One region of the Priestia sp. FSL R5-0597 genome, then DNA from elsewhere that is predicted to be linked to it. Evidence: riboswitches for the same ligand, from Rfam matches in the RefSeq annotation. Region 1 holds a riboswitch; each other region holds the start of a gene.
The links. Region 1 has a riboswitch for S-adenosylmethionine ahead of MKX72_RS24880 (phosphoadenylyl-sulfate reductase). Riboswitches for the same ligand answer to the same signal wherever they lie in the genome.
Positions count from the first base shown of each region.

Region 2: it holds a riboswitch for S-adenosylmethionine, as region 1 does, so the genes downstream of both, MKX72_RS06110 (hypothetical protein) here and MKX72_RS24880 (phosphoadenylyl-sulfate reductase) in region 1, are expected to answer to the same signal.
Region 3: it holds a riboswitch for S-adenosylmethionine, as region 1 does, so the genes downstream of both, MKX72_RS27095 (5-methyltetrahydropteroyltriglutamate--homocysteine S-methyltransferase) here and MKX72_RS24880 (phosphoadenylyl-sulfate reductase) in region 1, are expected to answer to the same signal.

Region 1 is NZ_JBBOUZ010000001.1:4,706,836-4,717,405, reverse strand. Features, by position in the region: gene MKX72_RS24915 (Na+/H+ antiporter subunit A) at 1-66, opposite strand, end outside; gene MKX72_RS24910 (hypothetical protein) at 281-529, shown strand; gene MKX72_RS24905 (glucose-6-phosphate isomerase) at 775-2,124, shown strand; gene MKX72_RS24900 (YugN-like family protein) at 2,225-2,629, shown strand; gene MKX72_RS24895 (potassium channel family protein) at 2,639-3,427, opposite strand; gene MKX72_RS24890 (VOC family protein) at 3,495-3,878, opposite strand; gene cdaS (sporulation-specific diadenylate cyclase CdaS) at 3,976-4,602, opposite strand; SAM riboswitch class I at 4,916-5,018, shown strand; gene MKX72_RS24880 (phosphoadenylyl-sulfate reductase) at 5,273-5,986, shown strand; gene MKX72_RS24875 (inorganic phosphate transporter) at 6,006-7,085, shown strand; gene sat (sulfate adenylyltransferase) at 7,138-8,289, shown strand; gene cysC (adenylyl-sulfate kinase) at 8,302-8,901, shown strand; gene cobA (uroporphyrinogen-III C-methyltransferase) at 8,993-9,772, shown strand; gene MKX72_RS24855 (sirohydrochlorin chelatase) at 9,786-10,553, shown strand; gene MKX72_RS24850 (NAD(P)-binding protein) at 10,534-10,570, shown strand, end outside.
Region 2 is NZ_JBBOUZ010000001.1:1,195,147-1,205,716, forward strand. Features, by position in the region: gene MKX72_RS06065 (gamma-glutamylcyclotransferase) at 1-83, shown strand, start outside; gene MKX72_RS06070 (aldose 1-epimerase family protein) at 240-1,115, opposite strand; gene MKX72_RS06075 (YndM family protein) at 1,257-1,703, shown strand; gene lepB (signal peptidase I) at 1,980-2,531, opposite strand; gene MKX72_RS06085 (LapA family protein) at 2,722-3,057, opposite strand; gene MKX72_RS06090 (M48 family metallopeptidase) at 3,348-4,100, opposite strand; gene MKX72_RS06095 (methyl-accepting chemotaxis protein) at 4,362-5,606, shown strand; gene MKX72_RS06100 (GNAT family N-acetyltransferase) at 5,813-6,319, shown strand; gene MKX72_RS06105 (amidohydrolase) at 6,367-7,521, shown strand; SAM riboswitch class I at 7,585-7,686, shown strand; gene MKX72_RS06110 (hypothetical protein) at 7,755-7,997, shown strand; gene MKX72_RS06115 (M20/M25/M40 family metallo-hydrolase) at 8,464-10,077, shown strand; gene MKX72_RS06120 (VOC family protein) at 10,096-10,570, opposite strand, start outside.
Region 3 is NZ_JBBOUZ010000002.1:70,701-81,270, reverse strand. Features, by position in the region: gene MKX72_RS27115 (Alp7A family actin-like protein) at 1-874, shown strand, start outside; gene MKX72_RS27110 (hypothetical protein) at 892-1,269, shown strand; gene MKX72_RS27105 (STAS domain-containing protein) at 1,645-2,481, shown strand; gene MKX72_RS27100 (hypothetical protein) at 2,681-3,013, shown strand; SAM riboswitch class I at 3,502-3,602, shown strand; gene MKX72_RS27095 (5-methyltetrahydropteroyltriglutamate--homocysteine S-methyltransferase) at 3,684-4,811, shown strand; gene MKX72_RS27090 (alpha/beta-type small acid-soluble spore protein) at 4,947-5,156, opposite strand; gene MKX72_RS27085 (Rpn family recombination-promoting nuclease/putative transposase) at 5,381-6,247, opposite strand; gene MKX72_RS27080 (LysE family transporter) at 6,991-7,629, opposite strand; gene MKX72_RS27075 (DUF3243 domain-containing protein) at 7,854-8,171, shown strand; gene MKX72_RS27070 (PAS domain-containing protein) at 8,486-9,262, shown strand; gene MKX72_RS27065 (hypothetical protein) at 9,535-10,101, opposite strand; gene MKX72_RS27060 (DUF5412 family protein) at 10,567-10,570, shown strand, end outside.

The DNA of each region.
Region 1 (10,570 bases):
ATACAGAAGCGGGACAAAAAAGGCTAATAAAAAAGGCGATAAAATCACCAAGTGCAACCACGACAAAAGACAAACCTCCTTGTGATATTCAATTCTGTAACCGATTATATAATAATTTAATTATGCATGCATCCATGCTAATTCTTAGTATCAGCAGAATTTTCAAGGCTTATTAAATAAATAGAAACTCGTCACAAAATCCATAAAAAAAACATAAAAAAATTTTTTTCGACGTATAAAAATCATGCGAAATTGTCACTCTAAGAGTGAGGTGATGGAAATGTATAGGAAACAAATAGCCATCAGTTTTCTCATTTTTACCGCACTATGTATGAGTGGATTTGTGCTAAATAATCACTTGGAAATGAAAGAAGAAAACAGGATGCTAATCACTTCTAAAAGTGAAGCTGAAAATTCCATATCAATAGACTCTTCCCTGTTAAAAGCCTCTTATAAACCGAGACAATATGTAAAGATAGGTGAAATGAACTATATTGCACCATCCGGTAAGCAAATAAAAAACGATTGAAGACCACTCTTTAGTCGTTTTTTATTTGCTTATTATTTGCGTCATCGTGCATGAATTCCGTTCTGTAATCAAAGAACATTAGTTGACTTCATAACGGAATTTATCGTTAAATAAAAGGGTACATACAATGATTGCAGTTTCAACAAACTATAATGATTGTGTCAAATTGTAAGTGGATTCACTTGAATTCAGCTAACAGTTTCGATAAAGTGGAAAATAAAGATATTTTAATGGAGGAACAGACTATGACACATGTTCGTTTTGATTATTCAAACGCGTTATCATTTTTTGGTGAACATGAACTTACATACTTACGTGATGCCGTGAAAGTAGCTCACCATTCAATTCATGAAAAAACAGGTGCTGGGAACGACTTTTTAGGATGGGTAGACCTTCCTACGGAGTATGACAAAGAAGAATTTGCACGCATTCAAAAAAGTGCAGAAAAAATTAAATCTGATTCAGATGTATTAATTGTTATTGGTATTGGAGGATCTTACTTAGGTGCTCGTGCTGCTATTGAAATGCTTCAGCATTCATTCTATAACACATTATCAAAAGAACAGCGTAAAACTCCGCAAGTTATTTTTGCTGGTAACAACATCAGCTCAACATACATGAAAGACTTAATGGATGTTTTACAAGATAAAGATTTCTCTATTAATGTTATTTCAAAATCTGGTACAACAACAGAACCGGCGATTGCTTTCCGTATCTTCCGTAAATTATTAGAAGAGAAATACGGCAAAGAAGAAGCACGCAAGCGTATTTATGCAACAACAGATAAAGCGCGCGGCGCATTAAAAACATTAGCGGACGAAGAAGGCTATGAAACATTTGTTATTCCAGATGATGTAGGCGGCCGTTATTCAGTATTAACAGCAGTTGGCTTATTGCCAATTGCCGCTGCAGGTCTTGATATCGAACAAATGATGAAAGGGGCAGCTGATGCTCAAGAAGCATTTTCATCATCAGAGCTAGAAGAAAACGCAGCTTATCAATATGCTGTAGCTCGTAATGTTCTTTATAATAAAGGAAAAACAATTGAAATGCTGATTAACTATGAGCCAGCTCTTCAATACTTTGCTGAGTGGTGGAAACAGTTATTTGGTGAAAGTGAAGGAAAAGACCAAAAAGGTATTTACCCTTCATCTGCTAACTTCTCAACGGATCTTCATTCTTTAGGTCAATATGTACAAGAAGGTCGTCGTGATATTTTTGAAACAATTGTACAAGTTCAAGATTCTCGTCATGAGCTAACAATTGAAGAAGATGCAGCGGACTTAGATGGACTAAATTACTTAGCTGGGGAAACAGTTGACTTTGTAAATAAAAAAGCGTTCCAAGGTACAATGCTTGCTCACACAGACGGAGGCGTTCCAAACTTAGTTGTAAACATTCCGGCGCTAGATGAGTATACGTTTGGATATGTTGTATACTTCTTCGAAAAAGCATGCGCAATCAGCGGCTATTTACTAGGAGTAAATCCGTTCGATCAGCCTGGAGTAGAAGCATATAAAGTAAATATGTTTGCTCTTCTTGGAAAACCTGGTTTTGAAGAGAAAAAAGCAGAATTAGAAAAGCGTTTGAAATAAATAAAAAGTTCACCTTCTTGTTAGAAGGTGAACTTTTTTGCTTTTGAGATAAAGGATAAAAAGCTGGAAAAAGGACATGTTAAAACAGAGGAGGGATAAGATGATTGAATTATCTTCAAGATTAGACGGCACATTATTCAAGCTTTATGAATTAGAAAAAACGCTTAAGCCGCTTGGGTATAACATTGGAGGAAATTGGGATTATGATCATGGTTCATTCGACTATAAGATGAACGATGAAGTCGGCTATCAGTTTTTACGTATCCCGTTTACAGCTACGAATGGAGAACTGGATTCTAAAGGAACAACCGTACAGATTGGTACGCCATTTTTACTTTCACATAAGTATCAAATTGGCCTAGATGACAATGTTCACAATGGAAACGTGGGTGCTTCATTTAATCAGTTTGCAGAACCCCAAGACGCAGACGCTTCATTTCCAGAAAAGTATATCAGCTTAGGAGAAGAGCTAATTAGAGAGGCAGAAGAGGCGCTGCTTCGGTAATTGAAGGGACTATTCTTTTCTTAAACTCTCTAATTTTTTTACAAAAATATGTTCGTACATGACCTGACTAATCAACTCGTTTGTTTTAATCATTTCATTTACCCCCAAATTTTGCGCATTTTGAATATGCTTTTTTGTTAACAGTTCAACGATGCTGTAAATAGAAGGGTTCAGTCCTTGCAGAGCGACTAGCGTAACAATAGTATTCATGTCTGCATATTCTTCTGTCTTATGCTGATCCGCAGTAATCAGCACTTTTTTTGCGTACCGAGCATTAGCAAGTTCTAATACCTCATAGTGAGAGGGACTTCCTTTAATAAAATGAACGCGATCACAGATCATGGGGTTTTTAGTCAAAGAGTCGTCGATAAGAACAATGTCTTCTTTATGAAATGCGTCGCGATAAGACTCTAACACGAGTTTGGCGCGCTCATTCCACCCCACAACGATGAAGTGATCTTTTCCATAAAACTTTAAATTTCCTTCCAGATAAGCGCTCTCAGCGGAAACAGCAATTTTAGAAAGCGTGACAAAATAAGTAGTAATAAATCCCGTTCCAATGAGGACTAAAATAATTGCAGCTAACCTTCCAATCGTAGTGGTGGGAGCAAAATCACCGTACCCTATAGTAGAGATTGTAATAATAACCCACCAAATTCCTTCAAACACATTCCCAAACGTTTGCGGCTCTAGGAAATGTATAAGCATGCCGAAAAGTAAAACAAGGCAGCCGATAATAAAAAGAAGCCGCACTAAAATAGAACGACGAAAAAGTCGAAATAATAGCCATTCCATCATAAAAATACCTCCAGTGATTAGTCATAGCCACAGTATGACCATTTTTCACTGAAGGTATAAGATATCTTTATCTTTTTACTTCGTAATATTCAATCCATTCTTTGTCTGGACCATAGAAAAATAAGTATCTTGCTCCATTTGGCAAAGTTACAATGTTTTCTTCCACAAATGAAACGCCTGCTGATTTTAAACGCTCAAACTCCTCTTCAATTCCATCTACTGCCAGCGCAAAATGATGAACTTTACCTTCATTAGGTAAGCTTGAGTTATACCCTTGAATTAACTCTACGATTACATTGCCTTCTAAACCTAGAAAAGCTAGCTTCAAAGACGGATCGGTATGTGGTAGTGTTTCGATGAGCTCTAATCCCACCTTTTGTGTATAGAACTCAATAGATTTTTCTATATCCTTTACTTGAACGCCTACATGTTCAAATTTTAAAATTGCCATATGCATCACCCGTATCTATAGTATGTAAAAACTATGAAATATATTAAAGAGAAAGGATATAGAAGTCAAGATAGGGCTGCTTATTAGGAAAGGGCTCTTAAATCATATTTTTGCTGGAGTGAATAGGGTAGAGGCTTCCATCAAGCGCAAACGAAATTTTGCCTGTTTCTTCAGATACAACTAAAATTAATGCATCCGATTTTTCTGACATTCCAATGGCTGCACGGTGACGTGTTCCCAATTTTTTGTTCGTTGAAATAATAGACGAGAGAGGTAAAACATTAGCAGCCGAAATAAGCTGATTATTTCTAATTAGGACAGCTCCGTCATGTAAGGGTGTCCCTGGATAGAACAGTGTCTCAACTAGCGTAGCGCTGACAGGAGCTTGAATAGGCATTCCTTTTTGAATAAGAGGATCAACATTTTGTTCCCGTTCAATGACAATTAAAGCGCCGTGACGTTTCTCAGAGAGGTTATGAATAGCTAGGGACAGAGCAGCGTATTCAAATGTATAAGGCGATAAGTAATGACGCAAGTAATAAGAGGCGGCCGTAGCTTGAACATCTTGAAATAACCTTCTCATCTCCTCAAAATCACATAGGATACAATGATCACTCGTGTCTAAATGTTTAATTAAATTAGAGGCTTCAGTTGAAATCTGCTGTAAATATGTTCGTACATTATTTTTAATTGTATCGTCTAATTGAAAGGGTTGTCTCTCCATCTTATATAGCTCCTATCTGTCAGTCAGTGTTATCTGTAATGTGTGCTAATGTGGGTGAATTATCCGTAAAGCTTATAAATCCGCTATTAATTTTATAGAGAGATTTTGCGTTTTATTTAGCAAGAGAACATCAAAAGTTGGAGAAAAAAGAAAGCGTTTTATAAACTGATATGTTCACATTTGGGTTAAATTTACATATGTTGTTTTAAATAAAAGTATAGATATTTCTGTGAATTTAAAGTATAGTTTTCTTATCGGATATATGATTTTTAATGTTGACAAATATTCTAAATATGCTAAAATTTTTAAAAAATGCTTATCAAGAGTGGTGGAGGGATCTGGCCCGCTGAACCCCGGCAACCTGCTTAGCAAGGTGCTAATTCCAGCAAAGTGTGTATCATTTTGAAAGATAAGGTGAAAATTTATTGCCTACCCAGTCTTTCAATACGGAAGACTTTTTATTTTGATATAGCGCAAGCGATAATTTGAGAAGGGAAACCAATGACTGTAAACCCCGACTTAAAACAAATTTTTGAACACGCCGAAGTAAAGTAAGAATTAAATAGTTTCGCTGACTAGACACACTAGAGGCGGTTTTATCCAATTCTAGTGGGTAAAACCGTCTTTTTTTATTGGATAACGCGGATAACTAAGAATTGGAGTGGAGAAAATGGCAGACTTATATACGTACGAAAACTGGAGCGATACATTTCCAGAGTTCGACAGTAAAGATGAAACAAAAGGAGCCCTTTCAGCATTGCAGTGGGCGTATGATACCTACGGAGATTCAATTATTTATGCGTCAAGCTTTGGGATCGAAGGAATCGTGTTAATTGATTTAATTTCAAAAGTGAAAAAAGACGCTGAAATTGTCTTTTTAGATACAGGCGTTCATTTTAAAGAAACATATGAAGTGATTGATGCAATTAAAGAACGCTTCCCTGATTTACGTATTCATATGAAAAAGCCGGATTTAACTCTTGCAGAACAAGCTGAAAAACATGGAGATGAGCTTTGGAAGAGTCAGCCTAACTTATGCTGTCAAATTCGAAAAATCATTCCGCTAAGAGAATCCCTTGCTCCTTATGATGCGTGGATTTCTGGTTTGAGACGCGAGCAGTCTGAGTCTCGTGCCAACACGAATTATTTTAATAAAGATGAGAAATTCAAGAAGGTGAAAGTTTGTCCGTTAATTCATTGGTCATGGAAAGAAATTTGGCGCTATGTGTATAAGCATGATTTGCCGTACAACAAACTTCATGATCAAGGCTACCCAAGTATCGGCTGTGAGCCCTGTACCGCACCTGCCTATAATGTAGACGATTTACGTTCAGGAAGATGGGCAGGTACACAAAAAGTTGAGTGCGGATTACACGAATCTTAAATACGAAAGAGCTGAATAAATGATGCTTTTATATGTTGCCTTTATCATTGCGCTTTTTTTTGCAATGAATATTGGGGCAAGCGGTGCAGCAGCTGCTATGGGCGTTTCATACGGCTCCGGTGCAATTAAAAAGCGAAGAGTGGCCCTGTTCATCTGTGCTGTAGGAATTGTGCTCGGAGCTGTTACCGGAGGCGGTGAGGTGGTAAAAACCATCAGTTCAGGTATCATACCTGAAAAACTGCTGTCAGTAGAATTAGTTATTATCATTCTGGCTGCTGCAACGCTGTCACTCTTTTTCGCGAATTTGATTGGTATCCCTCTATCAACAAGTGAAGTAACAGTTGGCTCAGTTGTTGGAGTAGGAGTAGCTTATCAATCTCTGTATGTAGAAAAACTTTTAATTGTCATGTCTTTTTGGATTATTGTTCCGCTAGTTTCATTTGTCATTGCTTTTTTGATTGGGAAAGTGATAAAACGCAGAGCGCATAAAAAAGAAGCAGAGGGAAAGTGGAAAAGAGTTTTAACGATTTTAGTTATAGCGACGGGATTCTTTGAAGCCTTCTCAGCTGGAATGAATAATGTGGCAAATGCTGTCGGTCCTCTAGTAGGAGCTGGGTTAATGGATGCTACAACGGGTGTCATAGCAGGAGGATTGGCGGTGGCACTCGGAGCTCTTTTACTAGGAGGCCGAGTTATTGAAACAAACGGAAAAAAAATTACTCGCTATTCTGTAGGGGAAGGCTGCATTATTTCAGGTACTGGTGCTTCTCTTGTTACAGCAGCTTCACTGTTTGGTTTGCCAGTACCGCTTACACAGGTCACTACGTCTTCTATTATTGGGATAGGCGCAGCGAAAACGGGATTTACGAAAGAACAGCGCGAAGTGGTCATTCAAATGTTAAAGGTTTGGGTGGTATCCCCTGTATTTTCACTCGTAATCTCATATGTTCTTGTGAAATTAGTACTTGAAAGCGACTTATATTCATTTGTGGTGCTAGCTAGTGGCTGCATTGCCACAGCAGGTGTTCTAAGCTTAGCTAGAACGACTAGAAGAAAAAGAGCAAGCTTGCAGTCGGAAAAAGAAAAAATGACTGCGTGATTCAATTGCTTTTTATTATATTGTGTTAATTACTTAAGGAGGATTTTACAAAATGACAACAATTCAAGCACACGGTGGAGAATTAATTAATTTATATCAACCAACATATGACTACACTTCACTAACAAAAGAAATTGAAGTAGACAACATGGCTCTAAGTGATTTAGAACTAATTGGGATTGGTGCTTACAGCCCAATTACGGGGTTTTTAGGAGAAAAAGATTATCAATCAGTTGTTGAAAATATGCGTCTAGCAGATGGAACTGTATGGAGTATTCCTATTACTCTTCCCGTAACAGAAGAGCAGGCTAAAGAATTAAACATTGGCGACAAAGTAAAACTAGTTCAAAGCGGTGTGACATATGGTGTTTTAGAAGTTTCTGAAGTATATACGCCAAATAAAGAAAAAGAAGCGGAAAATGTGTACCGCACAGCAGAACTTGCCCACCCTGGTGTGAAGAAAATGATGGAACGCCCAAATGTATATGTAGCAGGTCCAATCGTACTTGTAGAACGTACACCTAAAACGCGTTTTGAAAAGTATTACCTAGATCCAACTGAAACAAGAGCAGCATTTGAAGAGCGCGGTTGGAAAACGGTTGTTGGATTCCAAACTCGTAACCCTGTTCACCGTGCGCATGAGTATATTCAAAAAACAGCATTAGAAATTGTAGACGGCCTGTTTTTAAATCCACTTGTAGGAGAAACAAAGTCAGATGATATCCCAGCAGATATCCGTATGGAAAGTTATGAAGTACTTTTAGAGAACTATTATCCTAGCGATCGTGTAGCTTTGGCAGTTTTCCCTGCTGCAATGCGCTATGCTGGACCTAGAGAAGCTATTTTCCATGCAATGGTTCGAAAAAACTTTGGATGCACGCATTTCATTGTAGGCCGTGACCACGCTGGTGTTGGTGACTACTACGGAACATATGATGCACAAAAAATCTTCAGTAACTTTACGGCAGATGAATTAGGAATTACACCTTTATTTTTTGAACACAGCTTCTACTGCAAGAAGTGTGAAGCGATGGCATCAACGAAAACATGCCCTCACAGCAAGGAAGATCATATGATTCTATCTGGTACCAAGGTACGTGAAATGCTTCGTAACGGAGAAGTGCCACCAAGCACATTCAGCCGTAAAGAAGTAATTGAAGTGTTAATTAAGGGATTAGCAAAACAAAAAGTATCTTCAAAATAAGGAGCGGTTGAAGTGAGTAAATCAACAAACATTACGTGGCATGATGCTGGAATTACAAAACAGGAAAGACGCGAGCAAAATAATCATCACAGTTTTGTATTATGGTTTACGGGCCTTTCGGGTTCAGGTAAATCTACCGTAGCAAACGCAGTGGCAAAAGCGCTTTTTGATAAAAATATTCGCAATTATGTATTAGATGGTGACAATGTTCGTTTTGGCTTAAACAAGAATTTAGGGTTTTCTGCTGAAGATCGTACAGAAAATATTCGCCGTATCGGTGAGGTTTCTAAGCTGTTCGTAGACAGCGGTCAAGTGGTACTAACAGCATTTATCTCTCCATTCCAAGAAGATCGCGCTCAAGTGCGTGAGATCTTAGAGGGGAATGAATTTTTGGAAGTATACGTAGAGTGTCCGTTAGAAGAATGTGAAAAAAGAGATCCAAAAGGCCTTTACAAAAAAGCAAGAAGCGGAGAAATCCGTGATTTTACAGGAATTGATTCTCCCTATGAGTCACCTGCTAATCCTGAAGTAACAATTAATACAAGCACACAGTCTGTAGAAGAATGTGTACAAACTGTTATTGAATATTTATCTAACCGAAAATTCATCTAAATGACAGCGGACTTTGTCCGCTGTTCTAATTCAAATTAAAATTTGGGAGCGCTGCGGAGACGTGGAAATGATGGAAGGGTGAAAGGCATTCATGGGGAAAGTATATCTAGTCGGTGCAGGACCAGGAGATCCAGATTTAATTACATTAAAAGGGTTGAAAGCAATTCAGCAAGCAGATGTTATCTTATATGATCGTTTAGTGAATAAGGATCTGCTGGAGTATGCTAAAAGTAATGCTGATATTATTTACTGCGGAAAGCTTCCAAACTACCATACCCTCAAGCAAGAAACAATCAATAACTTTTTAGTGAAATTCGCTAAAAAGGGGAAAATTGTAACGCGCTTAAAAGGCGGAGATCCATTTGTTTTCGGACGCGGAGGGGAAGAAGCAGAAGCTCTCGTGCAACAGGGCATTTCATTTGAAATTGTTCCAGGAATTACATCAGGTATCGCAGCTGCTGCTTATGCAGGAATCCCTGTCACTCACCGGGAATACAGCGCAAGCTTTGCTTTTGTAGCAGGACACCGTAAAGACAGCGAGCATGATGCAATCAAATGGGATAGCCTAGCCAAAGGTGTAGATACTCTTGCCATTTATATGGGAGTGAGGAACTTACCGTACATTTGCCAACAGTTAATGGAACATGGAAAAACCTCAGCTACGCCAATTGCATTGATTCACTGGGGCACATGTGCGGACCAGCGCACTGTAACTGGAACTCTTGGTACAATTGTTGATATTGTTAAAGAAGAACAAATTGAAAATCCCAGTATGATTATCGTTGGTGAAGTTGTAAATTTTCATGACCGATTGAATTGGTTTGAGAAGACTGGACAGCATTACTATTCGTATGCACAAGAAGCTTACTAAAGAGGTTGATTATATGGATGCAGTTTTATATGTTTGCCATGGCAGCCGCGTAAAAGAAGGCGCTGATCAGGCAGTTGCTTTTATTGAAAGATGTAAAAAAAATCTAGATGTACCGATTCAAGAAGTTTGTTTCCTAGAGCTAGCTTACCCTACTATTGAACAAGGATTTGAAGCGTGTATTGAACAAGGTGCTACTCGTATTGCCATTGTGCCGCTGCTGTTATTAACAGCTGCCCATGCAAAACATGATATACCTGAAGAAATACACAAAGTATATGAACGCTATCCACAAGTAGAAGTACTGTACGGAGAACCGTTCGGCGTAGACGAACGAATTGTTGATATCTTAGTAGAGAGAATCAATGAAACCAATGTGGATAAGCATGAAGATTCGATGGTATTGCTGGTCGGCAGAGGAAGCAGTGATCCTGCTGTAAAAAAAGATTTTAACGAAATAGCTCAACTGCTAAAAGGTAAAGGAGCTTTTAAAGAAGTGAGCACATGCTATTTAGCTGCCGCTGCCCCTAATTTAAAAGAAGGCCTGCACCTTGCTAAACAAACTTCGTATAAGCAAGTATTCGTTCTCCCGTACCTTTTGTTTACCGGTATTTTAATGAACGAAATTAAGGAAGAGTTGGAGCAGTTATCAACAGATGACCAGCAGTTTATCTTAGCAAACTACCTAGGTTATCATGATGGACTTGCACACATTTTAAGTCATCAAGTAAAAACGTTATTATCGAGTAGAGGAAATCAATACGATGTATACCGTTATGCTTGATTTAAAGGATCGTTCGG
Region 2 (10,570 bases), 3.5 Mb from region 1:
CAGGTGTACTCAGCGAAGAATACGTTCAGAAGCTAATAGAGCAAGTACATGCGCTAAAAAATAGCGATGTTGTAAATAATTAATATAAAAAGACGCAGAGACAAAAGTAGTTTAGCTGAAGAAAGCTCCGAACGAGTAATCGTTCGGAGCTTTTCATTGTTATGGTGAACGCAGTCCAGATCATTGACCCCATTTGTTCGTCTCAAGGTTGGATTGATTTTGTTATGTTCTCTGTTGCATTAGCTAAAGGAAACAGAGAATTCTGTTTGAAATACACCGTCTTTTGATAAACGGTTGATGCCTAATTTTTCTTTGAAATTTCCGTTGTGGTCATGCGTATCTGCAATTCCAAACCAAGGTTCGATGCAAAGAAAAGGAGCGATTGTATGATTTTCTGCATCATACTTTGACCAAATACCGACATAAGGGAAATCATTAAACTGAACGTTAATTTGATTTTCATTAACCGGTGATTTAATTGTAATTCCGTCAATATGGCTAAAAATTAACGCGTCATTTGCAAATAAATCTGCGCTTAGCGGAAGCTTGTGCACATTTTCTGCAGCCCCTTTTTCATGAATAAGAGCGTCTTTTAATACAAATTCCTTCGGCGTAGTTTTAGAAGGCTCTATTTCTAAAAAGTAATCAGAAATCTGCTCGTTTTCACGTAACGGAATACGAAAAGCAGGGTGGGCTCCAATTGAAAAATACATATCCTCTTTATCTTCATTTACTACTTTCCACTGAAACGTTAATCGATTGTTTTCCAGACGGTAGCTAATTTCAACTGAACATTCAAATGGATATACGTCTTTAAACCGGCCGTTTGTGGCAAATTTCAGCCGTGCTGTTTCGTTTGTTTGCTCAATCAAGGTGAAAGTAGAATCACGTAAAAAGCCGTGCTGAGGCAAAGAGTATTCGCGCTGATCAACGGTATACTGATCATTTTTTAATCGGCCTACGATTGGAAACAATACGGGCGATACTCGTCCCCAATAAGCGGGGTCTCCGCTCCACATAAACTGCAGGCCTTTTTCCTTATGAAATACTTCTACAACTTCCGCTCCTTTTTCTTCAACGCTGACTTTCATTTCGCTATTTTCTAGTACAATCATTACAACATCTCCCAAATCATTGTTGTACGCTAGAGCTGTCTCAAACGTACTGGCTTTGCTTATATTATACCCTTCTTGGCAAAAAAGGTATTAATTTCCCTATTTTTGTTCAAATTAATATAGAAAAAGGAGGGTTCAAATATGAATCATGCAACATTATTGCTCATTAAATTTGCAGCGGCACTTATTGCGTTTGGTATAGGCCTTGATTTGTTTTTTGATGCAACCATCGGAGACATTATTTCTTTTAGCTTGTTAACGACAGTTGTGACATATCTAGTAGTGGATCGAATTGTACTGCCTCGAGTGGGAAATCGTGATGCCATTATTGTTGAATTTGTTCTAACGTATATGAGCGTATGGATTTTTGGCACATTGTTATTAGACAGTTACGTTCAAATTGCTTGGGGAAGTATTATTTCTGCAGCTATTATTACATTTGCTGAAGTTTTTGTTCACCGCTACTTATTCAACCATATTGAAACAAAACATACAGCGAGAACGCGTCCGGCTTTTAAGCGAAAACTAGCGTATGACACAGAATTTGCAGAAGAACAGCATGTAGAAAACAAAGAAAATCCAAAATAAAAAGAGGCTGGAACAAAAGTATTTTAGCTGAAGTGAAAAACGAACCACTAATCAACATGTCTGATTAGTGGTTCGTTTTTTTTGTTATGGTGAACATAGGTTTCATTTGTTTCGTTCTTTCTAGCAGTTGATTTGAGGGCAAGGCGAAGACTCCAGCGGAAAGCGAAGTCTTGCACGGAAATCGACTGGGGTGTCACAAGCGGTTCAGCTCATGTATCCCATTTGTTCGTCTTTAGGTTGGATTCATTTCGTTATGCCTCAACCTCTTTTTATGTGTTAATGCATAAAAGTCATTTCTTTTAAAGGCCAGTATTTCATGTTGACTTCTCCCATGATTGAAGAAATGGGAGTGAGGCCAAAATGTCTTCCGTCCCGGCTTATGCGTCTGTTGTCACCTAGCACTAATACGTATCCATCCGGTATCGTGCCGTCTGGAGACAGTTCGTACGTGGAAAAGTTTTCAGTAAATCGCTCGTAAGCGGGCACTTTGGATAAATATTTATGAAGATGCGGCTCTTTTTTGACTTTGTTATTTATATACAGAACATCATCTTTGTATTCGACCGTTTCTCCTGGTAAGCCCACAATCCGCTTTACTAGAAAATCACTGCTATAGGGAGCTTGTAACACGACAATATCAAAGCGCTCCAGCTTGCTGTGTTTGTTAATAATAATTCGATTGCCTTCGTGCAAAATAGGCTTCATAGAATCGCCTTTTACAGTGTAGGGCTGAAACCAATAGTGCTGAACGACAACAGAAAGCAAAACGGTGCCGAGGATGACGCTTGTGTATGTAAGAATTTCACGCTTTATTTTTTTATTGATCATAATGGATGAACACCTTCTTAACGGTAAGACTATCAATTTAGGTTTTTCATAGAGATATAACAGTGTTGATTGTACCATTCAGAACTAAAGTTTTCCATATCTATCTGTTTATGCGTGTATCCCGAAAATATGCTTGGCGGAACAAAAAATGAAAAAAGCCGTTATTCTTTAAAATAACGACTTTTCTTTATTATAACTGAGCGCGCTCAGTTCGAGTAGCTGGTTGATTTGGTTCTTCTTCTATAACAGGCTCAACAGGCTTATGCTGCTTGATTTCTTCTTCTAGTTCAGCAATTCGCTTGTTTTTCTGTTTCACTTGTCCTCTTAGTTGAACAATTTTTACAAAGCTCAATGAAGCAGCAACAACTCCTCCAAACACAGCCGTTGTTAAGATGATTAAAATAAGAGGCCATTTTTGTGAACCAAATACATAGTTAAATTGTACAGGATCGTTGTTAATTACAGCTAAAACAGCAATGATAAGAGCAAATATAAGTCCTAAAATAAAAAAGCTCTGTCCTTTCATAAGCTGCACTTCCTTTCTTTACATGGTCATTACAACTTTTATAGCGTAACCACTCATCTTAAGTGTTTGCTATCTTGCTTATAGGTATACGTATCCACATTTAAACAAAATCAAACATTTTCTTGATTATATATATCTTTCTTTTAAAACACAATATATCAATTGGTGTAGAAAGTTTGACATGTCCAAAGACCTGATAGAGGGGGATTTTTGAGGGAAGGGAGTAGGTATAAGGCTTCATTGTCATAAAAAAAGCACGCGTTCGCCGCGTGCTTTTTTTATGTATAAACTTAAAATGCGTTTAGGGTGTTATCGCTTAACCACTGTTTGCGTTCAGCTGCATCTTCGAATAACTCATCTGCATTTGTAAATTGAGAAGCAATGACATATTCAATTGTTGCAAGAGGAGCTGTTAGCAAACGCCAGTTTAATACGATTGTATTATCTTGAGTCGTAGCGTATTCTTCACCTAACTCGTCCCACTTAACAGATTCAGGAGCATTGTCAGCTGCTTTTTTAACAGATTTCAAAGCTTCTTGGAATTTTTCACCTGCGCGGCCTTGGTACCATTCTGTTAATAGTTGTCCAATACCTTCATTTGTTTGCTGCTCGTTCCAGCTTTCAGGTACTGTAGCAATGAATTTTGCACGGAATGTCATTTCAGCTTTTGCTACATCTCCACGAACGATGTTTAAGCGGTATTGACGCCCTAGGTAAGGGAATTTGTCTCCTTCTTCAAAAGAACCAGTTTTAGCTGCAGAAGCTGCTGCTTTAGGAGCCTCTTTTTTAGCTGTTTCTTTTTTTACTGCTTCTTTCTTTGGAGCAGCTGGCTTTTCCTCAGCTGGTTGTGAACCGTTTAGTTGTTTTAAAATCCATGTTGCTTTGCGTGCGATGATTGAACGCACATTGTTTTCATTAAGACCTCTTGGGATAATAACTTTTACCCCTTCTTTGTCACAAATTTGCACCGTGATATCGGTTCTATTTGGAACGACTTCAATTTTGTAGTCAATTGTTTGATTGCCTGTTTGATACGTATACATAAAATTTTTCGTACTCCTTTCTACAAATCTTCATTTTATAAGCAAAGGTAGAGTTTGGTCAAATGAAAGAATAATCAGACAGTTATCAACTGCTGTTGCAGCGCCTTGCAGGAAGATATGTATTCCAATATTTAGTGGAAAAGCGCCAATAATAATTGTTTCAATTCTTCTTTAGTTTTTACAAAAAAATATAAAAATATGCCGATACTACTAATATAGATTAGACATTCTATGTCTTTAGATTGTATAGGGGATGAAAAAATGAAAAAAGCTTTTCAAAGTTTACGCATGAAAATGCTATGTATGATTGCAGCCATGATGGCCATAACATCTACTGTAATTGAAGTAACCAATTATTATCTTATTGTGAAACAAGAGCAAGCAGCTTCGATTACGCTAGTGATTACATTTCTGTTTGTTTCTTTTACAACTACCGTGTTCTATTTTATCATACGTCGCTACATAATTGCGGTTGAAAATTTGTCAAAAACAATGAAAGGGATTTCAAACGGCGATTTATCTGTAGATGTTGTTCCTTTGAAAGGGAAAAATGAGATTAGTACACTCATATCTTCATTTAATGAAATGATGACTCACATGAGAATACTGCGTCAGAAAATAAGTAAAACAAAGAGCACGGTCAGTCATTCCTCAGAGCAATTGCTTGTAAGCATGGAGGAAACAAAAACAGCTGTGACAGAAGTTACGATGTCTATTCAAGAAATTGCTGCGGGTTCTGATAAGCAGTTGCTAAGTGTGGTTGAAACCGAGCAGGCTATGGTGGATATGGCTAAGCTGCTTCAGAAAATGACTGATCATTCTTCAAAGGTACAACAATCGATGAACAGAGCCTCTGAACATGCTTCTACCGGAAATGTTGCGGTGAAAGATGTGACGAATCAAATGAATAAAATCTATGAAACCGTTAAGATATCGACCAGTGAAGTAAAGGGACTCGAAGATCGTTCCGCAGAGATTGGCCGCATTATTAATACGATTACAAGAATTGCTGAACAAACAAATCTTCTTGCACTTAATGCTGCTATTGAAGCTGCAAGGGCCGGAGAACATGGAAAAGGTTTTGCTGTAGTGGCAGGGGAAGTACGTAAGCTAGCGGAAGAATCTAAAACGTCCGCTATACAAATCAGTCATTTGTTAAAAGAAATTGAAATACAGGCAAAGCGGGCTTATCAAAACATGGAAGTGAATACGGAAGAAGTCACGCTTGGTATTGCCACTGTCGAAGATGTAACTGAACAGTTTTCCACAATTATGGAAGATGTCTTTGCCGCTCAAGAACAAATGAACAAAATGACAAAAGCAACAGGAGAGATTGATGGGTATTCGTTTAAGGTAATGGAGTCTGTCATGGCCCTTTCGGAGGTTGCTAAACAAGCAGCTGCTTACGCTGAAGAAGTAGCTGCGGCTTCACAAGAGGAGTTAGCATCTATAGAAGAACTTGTGATGTTGGCAGCTAATTTAAAAGCTACGGTAAGTGAGTCCTGAAGTCTATCTTGATATGTACGTAATACGCGCAGTTTTCTGCGTGTATTTGTTTTATTTATATCTTTTATAGAAAACGATAAATAGAATTGACACGTTATCAAAGCAGTTGTATAGTGAGTACGCAAGGCGGCAGTCTGCCTTTTTTAATTCTTAGTAAACTTATAAGTTAAATAAAATATTTAAGTACTATCTAAGGAGACAAAGAGATGAAAAATGAATTCCGTTTGGCAACAAATGACGACGCGGATAACTTATTGAACTTAACTCTACAAGCATATAAGCCTATTCGAGAGCTAGGCATTCCTTTCTTAGCAGCTACTGCTGATCTTGCCCTCGTTAAGAAAAATATTTCTCAAAACCTTTGCTATGTATATGAAGAAGATAAAAGAATCGCTGCCACTGTATCTATACGAATGCCTTGGGGAGAACATCCAGGTCCGTTTGCTGTTCCGCACTTTTGGTGGTTTGCAGTGGACCCGTCGTTTGCCAGGAAAGGCGTTGGATCTAAGCTGCTTCATCTAGTAGAGGAAGAGGTAATAAAGAATACGTTTAAATCGCCAGGTGTGTCTTTAGGAACAGCAAAAGAACATCCTTGGTTAGTTGAGATGTATGAACGAAAAGGATATGTTCAAGCTAAAGAAAAGCACCTTGCACAAGGCTATACGACCGTATTTCTTTATAAAAAATTCAATGAGGTACACTCTTTGTCGTAAAAGATAGAGAAGTGGTCTAAATTAAGAAATGTGAAAGAGTGATAAATATGACAGATCAATTACTACTAAATACACTAATAGACATACGCCGTGAGCTGCACCGGTTTCCAGAGCTTTCAATGAAAGAATATGAAACAACTAAACGTATTAAAAAGTGGTTAAAGCACTACGATATTTCTATAGCGGATGCATTCCATTTAGACGTGGGAGCAGTAGCGGAAATTGTGGGAGGGAAGCCGGGACCTACTATCGCTATTCGAGCTGATATTGATGCGCTGCCAATTGAAGAAAAAACCAATCTGCCATTTGCTTCTGAAGTGAACGGTGTTATGCACGCATGCGGACATGATTTTCATACGGCTTCTATAATCGGAGCAGCCATTCTTCTCAAAGAGCGTCAGCAGGAGCTTTGCGGTACGGTTCGATTTATCTTTCAACCGGCCGAAGAAACGGCTTCTGGGGCAAAAATGCTCGTTGAAAAAGGTGTGCTCGAAGGAGTAGAAGCGATATTTGGAATGCATAACAAACCGAATCTTCCTGTAGGAACCATTGGTGTCAAATCGGGACCTTTAATGGCAAGCGTTGATCGTTTTGAAATTGACGTCAAAGGAGTAGGCGGTCACGCAGGTATTCCAGAAAAAACAGTAGATCCGATTGCTGCTGCTGGTCAAATTGTTACTAGTTTACAAACCATTGTCAGCCGTAATCTCAGCCCATTTCAAAATGTTGTTGTCAGCATAACTCAAATCCACGGAGGGAGCTCGTGGAACGTCATTCCTGACAAAGTAACGCTTGAAGGAACGGTGCGTACCTTTCAAGAAGAAGCGAGAGAAAAAATACCGGCTCTTATGAAACGAACTGCTGAAGGGATTGGAGCAGCTTTCGGCGCTTCAGTAGACGTTAAATGGTATCCGTATCTTCCTGTAGTAAACAATGATGATACGCTGGAAAAATTGGTTATTAACGCTGCAGAGAATCTTAGTTATCAAGTCGTAGAAGCTGAACAATCGCCTGGAGGAGAAGATTTTGCCGTATATCAGCAGCGTGTACCAGGATTTTTTGTATGGATGGGTACGGCTGGAGAATATGAATGGCACCATCCTTCTTTTTCATTAAATGAAGAGGCATTACTTGTAGCAGCTTCTTATTTTGCTAATCTAAGCTTTGACTTTTTGAATTCATTCCATTACCACAAAAATTAAAATATTTTTATTTTTCTATTTACGCGGATGGAATTGTTTGATAAAATAAATTTTAAATTAAAAAAGTTATCACGAGTGGACGAGAGATCTGGCTCTTTGACTCCACAGCAACCTACGAATGTAAGGTGCTCCTACCAGCAAAGCATGTGCTTTGGGTGATAAAACGGGTGAAAAACTCATTTTGCATCAAAGCAAAATGAGTTTTTTTTATTTTTCTAAAAGGAGAGGGTTTTATGAGTCATACAGCAGTTGCAGCACATACAGGAGAGAAAGCATTAAAGGAAGCCGTAAAATTATTAGGAAAGCATTATCAAGTAGCTTATCGTGAATTAGAAACATTTTATGAAATTGTGGTCGAAAACCATGTTCGTACATATGCTGTAGGCATAGATATTAAAGATGTACAAAAAGCAAATGAACTAGAAATTTATTCATCATGCTGTTCCAAGCTTGAGCGAGTAGGCTGTCTTTTATAGAAGTCTGCTCGCGCCTCTATTTTTAAAGTGTTTTTAAATAGAAAGCATGTTTTTTGACAATTGAAGAATCTGGTGGGTATAATCATTACTCACTAGGTTTCAAAATTAATCATAAATTGTCGAAATTTTTACACAAATTAAAGGTTACATTCGAAATGAATTGTGGTATGTTATAAAACAAGAATATTTTATGAAAGGAGCATTGAAATGGAAATGTCTCTTGAACATGGAAACGATGCAGGAAGCGAACAGCTTATTGATCGTATCCTAGACTTTTTAGAAGATGACGAAAAGTAAAAAAAAGAGTGTGCGGTGCTAGCCCTAGCCGCGCACTCTTTTTTTATCATGTGCGTCAAGGAAGCGCATACTATGATACATAGGGATAGAATGAAAGGGTCTCTGTCAAAGGGATTGACGAATCGTTTTGTTTGATGGAAAATTTAGAAAAAGGAAAGAGATGAAGGGTATGTCGAACAAAACATCTTTGTATCAAACAAAAGAACAGTTAAAGAAGCTTGTAAGCGAATTGGTTTCTATACCTAGCGTGACAGGAACGATGGCAGAAGTGGAAATGGCTGAATCGATAGCGTCGTATTTATTGAAGCTGCCTTACTTTCAAAAAAACGAGCAAGTTGAGCTTCATTCAACAGGAGACGGGCGATCGATTGTCACAGCTTTTGTTGAAGGGAAAAATACGAATAAAACAGTTGTATTAGTCAGTCATTACGACGTAGTGGATGTACAAGATTATGGACAGTGGAAAAAGGATGCTTTTCACGCTGATACGTTAACGATTACTTTTTATAATGATATGGAACAAGTTCCGGCGCACGTACAAAAAGATATGATAAAAGGAGACTGGCTTTTTGGCCGAGGAACGATGGACATGAAAGCAGGTATTGCTCTGCATATCAGTATGATTGAACGAGCATGCAACGGAGAGTTTGACGGAAACATCCTGCTTCTGTCGGTACCGGATGAAGAAGTAAATTCGCTCGGAATGAGAAAAGCAGTGCCTGTTCTTTTAGAACTTGCGTGCAAACATCAGCTGGATTTTTCTCTCATGCTAAATGCAGAACCAGTGTTCAGCCGCTATCCTGGTGATCAAACGAACTATGTGTACTCAGGATCGATTGGCAAGATCATGCCAAGCTTTTTGTGTTATGGAAAAGAAACTCATGTAGGGGAACCGCTAGCTGGTTTGAATGCTAATTTACTAGCTTCTTATTTAACAACAGAAATAGAACTAAACGTTGATTTTTGCGAAAAAGTAAGAGATGAAACGAGTCCACCTCCTACTGTGCTGATACAAAAAGATTTAAAAGAAGAGTATTCCGTTCAAGTTCCGCACTCTGCCGTTGTATTATTTAATTTATTTATGTTAAACCGCTCTCTTAAAGAAGTAACAGATCTGCTGTTGAAATCGGCTGACAAAGCGGCTTTGAATGTAAAAAAACATTATAATAAAGCTGCTTGGCAGTACGCTGTGGGAATGGAGGGTTCATCCCTTGACGTGAACGTATGGACGTATGAAGAACTTTATACTCATGCAGTCAAACAGCACGGTGAAAAATATGTGCAAGAAATGGAAGCGGCACTTTTGGCACAAGAAGATGATGACAGAAATAAAACCATTAAATTAGTAAACTCTTTAGCTGGTTTATGTAAAGAAGCAGCTCCGATGATAGTCTTATTTTTTACGCCGCCTTTTTACCCGGCCGTTTGTTCACATGATGATCTCTTTGTACAAAAGATTTTGTCAAACGTACAGGCAACTGCCAAAGAGCAATTCCAAGTGGAGCTAGTTGAACAAAGTTATTTTGGTGGAATTTCGGATTTAAGCTATGCCAGCCTGCAGCATCCGCTTCATACATTTAACACGTTAGTAGCCAATATGCCTCTATGGAATAAAGGATATCATATCCCGCTAGAAGAGCTAGAGGAGCTGAAGATGCCGGTGCTGAACATTGGACCGCTGGGAAGAGATGCGCATCAATGGACCGAAAGATTAGACGTTCAGTATTCCTTTGAAATTTTGCCTCACTTCATTTATCAAGCTATAAAAGAAGCACAGAAATAAACATCCGCCCGCGGATGTTTATTTGTTGAATTTAAAAGAAGCTCCTTGTACGGTAATTTGTTGCGGTGTTAGAGCGTGATCCAATTCAACCAAAAATGGACGCTCTCCAACTTTTTTTAATGTATCATGGACAACACCTTGTGTTCCGCTGCAAAAAATAAGGTTTCCTTCATTGACATATAGTTTTTGACAACGTGCATCAAGTAAAGAGTCTTTGTAGCTTTCGCCAGCCTGAACGTCCAGCAGTTTTGTCCATTTGCTGATGGATTCTTCAAGGTTATGTACAGCACAGTAAATGTTTTTTAGCTGCAGCTGACCGGCTTGATGGGAAGAAAGAGCAGCTAGCTTTGGCTTGCGTTTTTCTTCTGGTTCACCCCACTCAATAAAGAAAGGAAAAGGAAGGGCATCATGGTCATCTTCAATAAAACACATTTGCCATTGAAGTCTTTCTCCATCATTAGTTTGACGAGACCCCGCTACAGGGCCTTTTACA
Region 3 (10,570 bases), on a different contig from region 1:
AGCTGCCATTGCGTATTACCATGCGTTACATGCTAAGGATAAAAAAGATAACACAATTGAAATTGACTACTTTTCTACGATGCTACCAATCTGGCTCCTTAAGAAAGAGAGTACATTTGGTGCAGCTCAAAAAGCGATGGCTAATCGTTTCTTAGGCGACCATACGTTTACGGTGCATACGCCTGGGTTTGAAAATACATTAAAAGTAGTAGTAGAAGAAAGTGCGTGCTTAAAAGAGGGAGAAAGTGCACGTTTTGCCTTAAAAAAAGACTTAACCCTTGAAGATCGTGAAGATGCAAATGAGTATGTAGAATGTGAAACCGTGATGGTGGACATTGGTGGTGGTTCCATTGATGTGGTTATTCTACCAGAAGGGTTGAAAGCTGCCAATAGTCGTGAATCATTCCAAAGCATTGAAGGCATTCCTTATTTAGCGCATATTGATAAATTACGTAAAGAAAAATTCCTAGAACTGTTTACAGACTTACGTGCCTTTGATCAATTTATTCTTGATAACTACAGTAAACAAAAGTTTGTATTAAAAAACGAAAACACAGGCGAATCCATTGATTTAACAAATACAATCAAGTCTTCTCTTCGAGAATATGTAGAGATCTTATTGGCTAAATTAAATGATGTTGCACCACCACCAGCGAACAAAGTGCGTAAATATGTGTACTGTGGAGGGGTAGCTCCTACTTTAGAAGTTGCTATCATGAATAGTATGCGTGAAAAAATTGGAGAAGAACGTACAGACAAGTACCATAAGGTTCCTCAAGATAGCCGTCACTTAAATTTATTTGGCTTAGAGATTCGTAGTATTGGTTACGTTCAGAAGAAGCAAGCAGCAGATAAGAAAGCCGTTAAATCCTAACAACGTAGGTGATAAGGATGTCAGAACGCCAAAATGCGTTTACCATTAAGACAAATCGATTGAGTGATGAAGTGTATAATCAACTGGCTACATATGCTAAATCGCGTAAGTTAGGAGATTATATTTCGTCTTTAATTCTACGTGATTTAGATGATTCATCTACTGGAAGAAAAGAAAGGGAAGATAAAAAAACCTACGAAATGTTTGAGCATATTAAGAATGAACTATCTGAATTAAAGGTATTAGCCCAAACAACGGGTTTTGTAGGAAGCAATACTTTTAAAGAAGAAGAGCCTTCAAAGGTTCCTCAACTGAACGAAGGAAAGATTGCCGATTTAGAAAATATATCTGGCTCATTAGACGATGATGACTTAGAAGAATATAGCGACTTTTAAAAAGGAGAACCACTAGAGCCATTCTAGTGGTTTTCTTTTTGTGGTTCACCTAAACCATGAGGAAACAGATACTAGCCTTTAACAATAATTAAGGTGAAATGTTTTATATAGAAACAATTATAAATTATAAATTTTACTTACTTTTTTTATATTTTATCATTCATATAAAAAGGCACCTAACAAACAGCAGGATTAATGGATTTCAGTTGAGAATAAACTAACCTCATTTTATTTTTTAACTTAAGCAATTCGTCTATAAAACTAAAGAGGTACCCCAGAAACGCTACCTCTCATGAATGTACCATATCTTAAAATAAGTATCCGTACGTTGAATAGTAGTTATGTTTTCTGTGATCAATAAAAGGGGAAAACGTTATGGATAAAATGACTCAAGAATTACATGATTTTTTATTACAACATGTGAATGAAATGGCTCAAGAGTGGTTAGATTCTCGAGAGATAGAAGAGAATTCTGTTTATACAGTTGATGCTTCTCCAAAGGTAACTGAATACCTTCGAGAACAAAATCACTATTTTACCCGTACAATAGTGAAGGTCCTAAAGGATGGATCTTTTAAAAATCTTAGTGGTTGGGCCCAAGAGATTGCAACCAAACAAGCTCGTTTAGGGAATCCTCTTTACCTGAGTATCCGTCATTTCAAAAAGTTTCGTGCTATTTTTCTTAACAAGGTTGAAGCATTTATAAGCCTCCATCAGTCTAGTATTGCACAACAAGATATTATTCTATGGAACAGAACCTTAAACGAAGCCTTTGATCGGATGATTGGACTCTTTACCATGTATTATGGACAAGTAGCAGAGGCGCAAGTATATGCTCAAAAAAAGCTAATTTCAGAACTTAGTACACCAGTCATTAGTATTTCAGATACAGTTGGTGTTCTTCCTATAATTGGTCAGATCGATGACTATAAGAGCAATGACTTTGCGGGAAAAATTATGATGCAGGCAAAAGACCTTGAATTGTCTTGCCTAATCATTGATTTATCAGGTGTACCTTCCATTGATACAATGATGACCAATGAATTGTTTCAAGTCGTAAACATGTTAGAATTGCTAGGAATCGATACAACGATTACAGGTATCCGTCCAGAAATCGCTTTAACAGCTGTTCAATTGGGTATAGACTTCAGTAAAATAAGAACCTATGGAAAACTAAAGGACGCAGTAAGTGACCTTTTGCATATAAGGTAAAAGAATTATAGCAGCAGGAAGACTACCAATGGAAGGTAGTCTTCTTATTATTGGATAGAAATAAAGACGGAATAGCTAGTAACTAAGCATCAATTGAAATTAGTAATTTAACTTATCAAAAGAAGGGTTTATTTTATTGTTATTGAATCTGTACAAGATGGTTTATCTCAAATCTCAATCCCAGAGAGGGGAAATGATAATGGCCATTGGAAGAGAACGAGCTGCAAGGAGTATTTTGGGTCAATCAGGATTGAGGAATAGGAATCTAGAAAACGCTATGCTTGATGAAAAAGATAAAAAATCTCGCACCTCAGATTTTGAAAAAGTTCCCACTCCTCGTCAGGGGTCTACTCGAACAGCAAGGATGGCAGAAGAATATAGGGCTGAATATAAAAGGGTAAAAAGAAGAGAGCAATTTTTGCAAGATACAATAGATTTATTAAACGATTGTAATAACAAGCAATCTGTTGAAGAGTTAAAGGAATTAATTAATTTAGCAAAAGAACGATTAACTATGTATAAAGGCAAATAGAAATTATTTCTTTTTTTATCAATGAAGTGCTGTAATATGAATACGTTCACATTCACATTGATGTGAGTGCATTTTTGCTAGGAGAGAGCAGCCAGTATATGATGGTTGCTCTTTTCGTATTTGCAAGAAGATGTGACTATATGAAAGATTGGTTTAGCGTATTCGCTCTAAGAAATGAATCAAAGAGAGAAATTAGAAGTGAGGAATAGCGCTCCTTGCAAAGTGCAATGAAGAGGCTAGGTATAATGGAGTCAGGTATTTTTTTAGTACAATTAGTGAAGATAAATAACAATTAGGTAATGGAGCCAAAATTCTTTAAATACTATGTAGCTATTGCGATAAGCTTTCCTGTCCAAACCAAAAACAAAGAAGAACCCTTACTGTAGTGGGTAATGAGATAAGAGATGTACTATTTCTGATTTTCCAATTTTTTGTTGACAAGCTAAGAAAACAAGTGTAATATTTCTTCTAGTTAAATAAATTGAATATTCTTATCTCGAGAGGTGGAGGGACTGGCCCTAGGAAGCCTCGGCAACAGACTGTTAAAGTACTGTGCCAATTCCAGTAGCAATTTGCTTGAAGATAAGAAGAGAACCCATAATGATTATTAACCTCTTCTTATTTTTAAGAAGAGGTTTTTTATTTTAAAAAGAAAGAAGGAGACAAACTCATGACAAAGACACTAGTGAAGGCTCCATTTAAAGCTGATCACGTAGGCAGCTTTTTACGCACAACTCCCCTTAAAGAAGCAAGAAAAGCGTATGCAAATGGTACAATTAATAAAGCCGATCTAAAATCTGTAGAGGATAAAGAAATTGAAAAGCTTGTCCAGAAGCAAATTGAAGTAGGTCTTAAATCTATCACGGACGGTGAATTTAGACGTTCTTGGTGGCATTTGGACTTCTTATCAGGCTTAGAAGGTGTAGAGCAGTTTGAGACAGAATATATCAGCCAATTCAAGGGTGCAAAAACCAAAAATAACGCGATTAAGGTAGTAGGTAAAGTAGACTTCAATCATCATTATATGGTAGAACATTTCACGTTTTTAAAAGAAGCTGTCGAACGCCATGGTGATGGAAGCCAAGTCGCTAAATTCTCACTTCCAAGCCCAAACATGTTATTTACTCGAATTCAAGAAGATACATATTACAATGGAAACAGAGATCAATTTTATCATGATACTGTGGCTGCTTATCAGAAAGCGATTCAAGTCTTTTACGACGCAGGCTGCCGTTATCTACAATTAGACGATACTTCGTGGATTGATTTTGTTTCTGAAGAACGCATCAATGCGGTTGTTGAGAAGCTGGGTATGGATGTAAAAGACATTATCAATACTAGAGTAAGTTGTTTAAATGATGCTATTTCTAAAAAGCCTGAAGATATGCTCATTACTATGCATATTTGCCGTGGAAACTTTAGATCTACTTATATCACAAGTGGTGGCTATGATACTATATCCGATGCAATCTTTGCTAACTTACATGTAGATGGGCTTTTTCTTGAATATGATGACAACCGTTCAGGAGATTTTGAACCATTAAAAAGCTTTACAGGTAACAATCAAACTGTTGTATTAGGGTTAGTAACATCTAAATTTCCTACACTAGAAGATACTGAGGTTATTAGGCAAAGAATCCAAGAAGCAAGTCAGTATGTTCCTCTAGCTAACTTGTCATTGAGTCCGCAATGTGGCTTTGCAAGTACAGAAGAAGGAAATGTATTAACAGAAGAGGAACAGTGGAATAAAATTAGTCACATAATTAAAATTGCTCAAGATGTCTGGGGAGCCAACTAAAAAGTGAGAATCGCTTTTTAATTTTACATAAGTAGCATTCTAGATGTGTTGAAATACGATAAATAGGCGGATCTTATAACGGAAAAAAGGAAGAATGAAGTTCATTCTTCCTTCAGCCATTATTATAAAGTTTTATTAGAAACGTCCGCCGCCAAGTTGTTGCTCAGCCATTTGTACCAGACGCTTAGTGATTTCGCCACCTACTGATCCGTTTGCACGTGCAGTTGTGTCAGCACCAAGGTTTACACCAAATTCGCTCGCAATTTCATACTTCATTTGATCGATTGCTTGTTCAGCACCATATACTAATAACTCGTTGTTGTTGCTGCTTTTGTTGTTTGCCATGTTGTGTCACCTCCTTGTTTCTTTTAAAGTTCCTATCTTAAAAGAAGTACATACATAGTAAATAATGGATGTATTATTTTCTTACGTGCTTCCTATACTATTTTTTAAAAACAAATGACACTGTAAAAAGTGGTATTAGATGTTTCATTTCCTTGTCATGAAAATCAATATTTGCCATGTTCGAAAAAAGAGCCGTACCTTTTAAGTACGGCTCTTTTTTCTATTTATTGATGACGAAGATTTTCGATTTCTTCTACAGAAAGACCTGTCAATTTACTGATTATTTTACTCGATATACCTTCTTGAATCATTCCAATGGCCATTAACTTTATAGCTTCTTCTTTTCCTTTCCTTTCAGCTCTTTTCAAAGCTGATTTCTCATCTAATAATGCTTTTCTTCGGGCTTCATAAGCTAATAATACTTCTGGATCTTGGCTTACGCGTTCCCACTCATCTATCGCTTTTTTTAGCACGTGATCTTCTTGCATTGCAATCTCCTCCAATACTTGAGTGATTTCTTCATCTTCCGATGCTTCAAGCAATAATAACCATCGTACAAGTTGATCTTCTCGTGGATCTACCTCTCTGTTACGCCATTTAATCAATAACTTAGGTAGTTCCATAAAATGAATTTCTATCATATCCGTTAAGAGTAATTTTTGTTCACGTTCGTATAACTGGAAGGTGGAATGATAATGATTAATATGAGATAAATAACGGAAATTTACAATATTGATGGTGATGGTTTTACAAAGCTCTCCGTAGTCCATACCTTCTTTCATTTGGCTGCTATACATCTTGGACCAATAATAGAGGGTTCGCTTTTCCATGTCATGTTTGTTATTAAGCTGAATCTCAATATTAACGCGGCTTCCATCTTCTAATTGTGCGTGTACGTCCAGAATGGAACGTTTATCTTCTTGGTTTTCTTTATTAAAATGCGGATCTAACAGCTGAACCGTTTGAATCTTCTTTTCGTCTGGAAAACGAAGCGCAGCATTTAAAAAGGCAGCTAGAATGGATTCATTTCCATGGGTGCCAAATAATGATTTAAATGCAAAGTCAACACGTAAATCTAATCGTTTTGTCATAATGCCCTCCGTCGTATTTATGGTTATTACCAATAGTATATCATGACTAGATTTCTTCTTCCTATAGTACACTTTGTACCCCCAGGTATGTACGCTAAAAAAAACTCAGTTAACCTTTCTCTTGCCCCAAGGTTTTATATAAGAAATAATGACTAAAAAAGCCAGAAGGATAAAGCTTATTGAAATACCCCAAAATAGCATTCTTCGACTCTGAAAATAAAGAGGGTTTTGGAAAGGATGTAAATCACTAGAAAGAATTTTGGGGAATAAATTATATACGACATTACCCGTAATTGATGACCCCAGGAGAATTGCAAGCATGTTACCTATCCATTTTGTCAGAACCCAATAATATTTTGTTAGGCCTCCCCAGTGAGTACGCAGAGCTAACCATATCCCTGTGAATAAAGAGGCTAATGCGCCAGGTATCGTTAGATAATGGTCAAAATAACTAATAAATAGTATTCCCACGTATATCTGCGATTGATCAGAAAAGAAAGTCATTGAACTTGTTACTAAGAGTTGTCCAAAAATGCCGCCAAAATAAATAATTACAGATAGAACGTGTATAATGAGCCACCATTGCTTACTTCTACGTGTTAGTCTCTTTCGTAACTTCTTAGAAATAAACACGCATAATAAAGTTAGAAGGACAAGTGTTACTAGTAATGTAACAGCAAAAATAAACAGTTTTTGGTCACCTCTCAATTTTCTCCTTTACGATATAGATGAGTATCTTTGAATTAGGCAAAATGAAAAATTAGTTTAAAGAAGTGAAAAATAAAACGCACTCCATATAAAATTAAGACAAGCCCAGCTACAACTGAAATAATTCGTAAGAATTTATCAGTAAGAAGATCGCGGCCAAAGTGGACAGTAAAAGCAACATTTAGATTCCAAAGGATAATCCCTACTAGAATAAATAAACTGTAGAGAAAAGAAAGAGAAGAGGACACTTTCTGTGTCAGTTCTTGCAAGGTAGCTCCGTACACCCCAAACCAAAATACAATGTTTAAAGGGTTTAATAAAGCCATCAAAAAGCCAATACAAAATGTTCGATGCCATGAAGACAGTGTTGTTTTCATATCATCTTTCTTTAAGGAAGTCTTCCTAGATAAACTACTTAGTCCCAACTTAATAAGAAAAAACCCGCCTAACATATATGTAGATACAACTATAAACTGATGTTCAAATAAATGCTCAGCACCTAAATAGATGACAACGAGAAAAAGTAAATCTCCTGTAACGCCTCCTAAACCAATAAGCCAGGATGCCCAGAATCCACCCACGATCCCTCGTTTAATCATCTCAATTTTAATCGGCCCTATAGGTGCCGCAAGACTGATTCCTAATACCACCAGATGAATAATTAATAGTGTCATTTTATCACCTCAGCTCTATAGCCTGTCTTTTCACAATATATGAGGACACCTTTTCATTTAGTCTATTTTTACTGCAAATGCATACGAGAGTAATAAGTATCGCGAGATTAAAAGCAATAAATTTTGCTAGAGCACATTCAAATGGCATTAAATGTTTACACACTTGCTATTGGGGGATTTACCTTATAAGAACAATATTATTTAATTGGAAGGAGCATACAAAGATGAATAACAATACGGGGACTGTTGAAAATAAAGTGGAAAATAAATTAAATGAGATGAGTCAAGAAAAGAAAGACCATATTCTTTCTAGCTTTAACGAATTTAAAACATACTTAGGAGATAAAGTAACAAAAGGTGAAAAATTGGGATTGAATGACGAACAACTGGCTCTAGCAGCTAAAAAAATAGCTGATTATTTAGCCACACATGAAGAACCACAAAACGAAGAGCAATATTTACTACATGAGCTGTGGAAAGTTGGAAATGATGAGGAGCAACATAACCTATCTCATATGCTTGTGAAGATGGTCAAAGAGTAATTATACTTACATGTTGAAAGTTAAAGCTATATGATTCATCTAGTAAAGGAGGAATGACATATTCATTCTTCCTTTTTTATTTGGCCATTACTTTTTGTTTGTAAGATAAAAACCTTAAAAAGGGAGTAGGAGTAACGGGTGTAGTACAAGGTAGATTTTACACGCCCTCATAATAGGTGACGATTATCTTGCAAATGTCTTCCTGTAAACTAGGAGCTCCAAAATTAGGTGTGTGTACACTTAAAATGGTATATTATTTGTTTACTGCTATACTTTACATCATAAATAAAGAAAATATAGGAGTGAATGTGTCGGTGTTATATAGGGATCATATAAATGAACCACAATTTATTCAGAAAGCCCTTGATTATACACGTGCTGGTCTGATTATAACCGATCCATCTTTGCCCGATAACCCCATTATCTATACTAATAAGGGATTCTTAGACTTAACGGGATACGAGCGAGAAGAAGTTCTAGGAAATAACTGTCGGTTTTTACAAGGTAAACAAACGAATCCTACTACGATTAAAGAAATGAGACAAGCAATTGCTGCACGTTCAGCTATCACCGTTCAAATTTTAAATTATACGAAAGACGGGCGTCCTTTTTGGAATGAATTATATATTGACCCTTTATGGATGGAAGATAAATTATATTTTGTAGGTGTCCAAAAGGATATAACAGAAAAAGTAAAACAAGGAAACCTCATTATCGATTATCATGAACAGATGACACAGATGTCTACCCCTATTGTTCCGGTCAAGGATGGCGTTTCAATTTTACCGATTATAGGTGTGTTAAATGAGCAACGTTATGATATGCTGATGGAAAAAGTACCGACGTATATTGAAGAATCAAAAGATGACTACTTTATTGTTGATTTTTCTGGATTACTAGAAATTGATACCTATACTGTTTCGTGTATTTATAACTTAAATCGTTTAATTAGTCTCACAGGAACTGAAGTGATGATTACCGGGATTACGCCCTTGTTAGCTAGGAAAATGGGTGATTTGTATGTTACTTTTAATGACTTAACAACGTTTACTCATGTGAAGAATGCATTAGTTTTTATTGAAAAGAAATAAAGAAATGTCAGCAGAAGTAAAGGTTAGGAAGTTCTCAAAATGGGTAGTTTAAGCTAATGCATTAAGCTTGCCTGTCCAATCGGAAATTAACAAAGCCCCCTTACCGAAGTAGGTAAGGAGGCTTTGTTAATTTTGTAAGGATAAATGGTCTTTATATGAGAAAGGCTGTCCTAATTTTTCAGATCCAGAGTAAACACGATATGATTGACCCTTTGATACTTTTTTAGCTTCTACTAATATATTATTTAATTCATAATATATAATCTGTTAGCTTAATCATAAATATTCAGCAATTTTATTAACTTTATAATTTTTTTATCATCACCCATTTTAACAGACACTAGCTTTTTATTTTTAATAATATCTGCATAAAAGTTTTCTCCAGCAGGGTAAATGCCATCCCAACGTAAAGGAACATTGTATACATTAATGGTTCCATTTCCGTTGCCACTGTAAGTCACCACCCCATCTACCAACCGAGAACCGGTTAATTGAATAACATCTTCTGGATATTTAGCACTGGTGTAATCATCTGGATTTAGTGGTGTGCCTGCTTTAATACGTTGAACATTTAATTCATCTATATGTTGATTTGATCCAAGTTGTAACCAAACCCTTGCGTATTCAATTTCCTTAGAACTATACTGTTTTAAGTTTTCATTCCCCTTCCTACTGCTAGAACTTAAATGGTTAACGTTTAACAACTTAGCATTACTCGTATTAAATTTTGATTGTTGCTCTTGTGATGCATAACTAGGTGATGAATAGCCTAGAGAAGCTACCCCGCCTAATATAATGGTCGATAAAGATGCGACAATAAAAATTTTCTCTTTCTTCATTTTTACACTTCCTTATTTCTTCAATTCTAAAGTTAATATATTTACATTTTAACATAATTTTAGAAAAAATTAATAATTTATCCATTTTATGAAAGACTCTTCGTTTATTACGCTCTTTTTAAAAGTAGAAAGGCTGTCCTTAATTAGTTAAAGGACCGCCTTTTCATTTTATTTAGGCCTTAATTTACTTTTTTTCTTCATTTCCATATGTAGAATGAAAAGCATAGTATTTTTTCTCTTTAATAGGAAGACAGGCCTTGTTATTTAATGTAGTATATCCATATAAATTAAATTATGTATATATAGAAAGGATTCACCATGAAAGTATTTATAAAAACAACATGTATCTTGATGAAAGCTGCAGCCTTCGTTATAGCATATTAAAGGAAAATAGTGTTCATATGGAGATAATTCACGTGATTTAAGAAACATTTGTTTAGGTAAAGCTTATTATAAAGGTGATTTATGA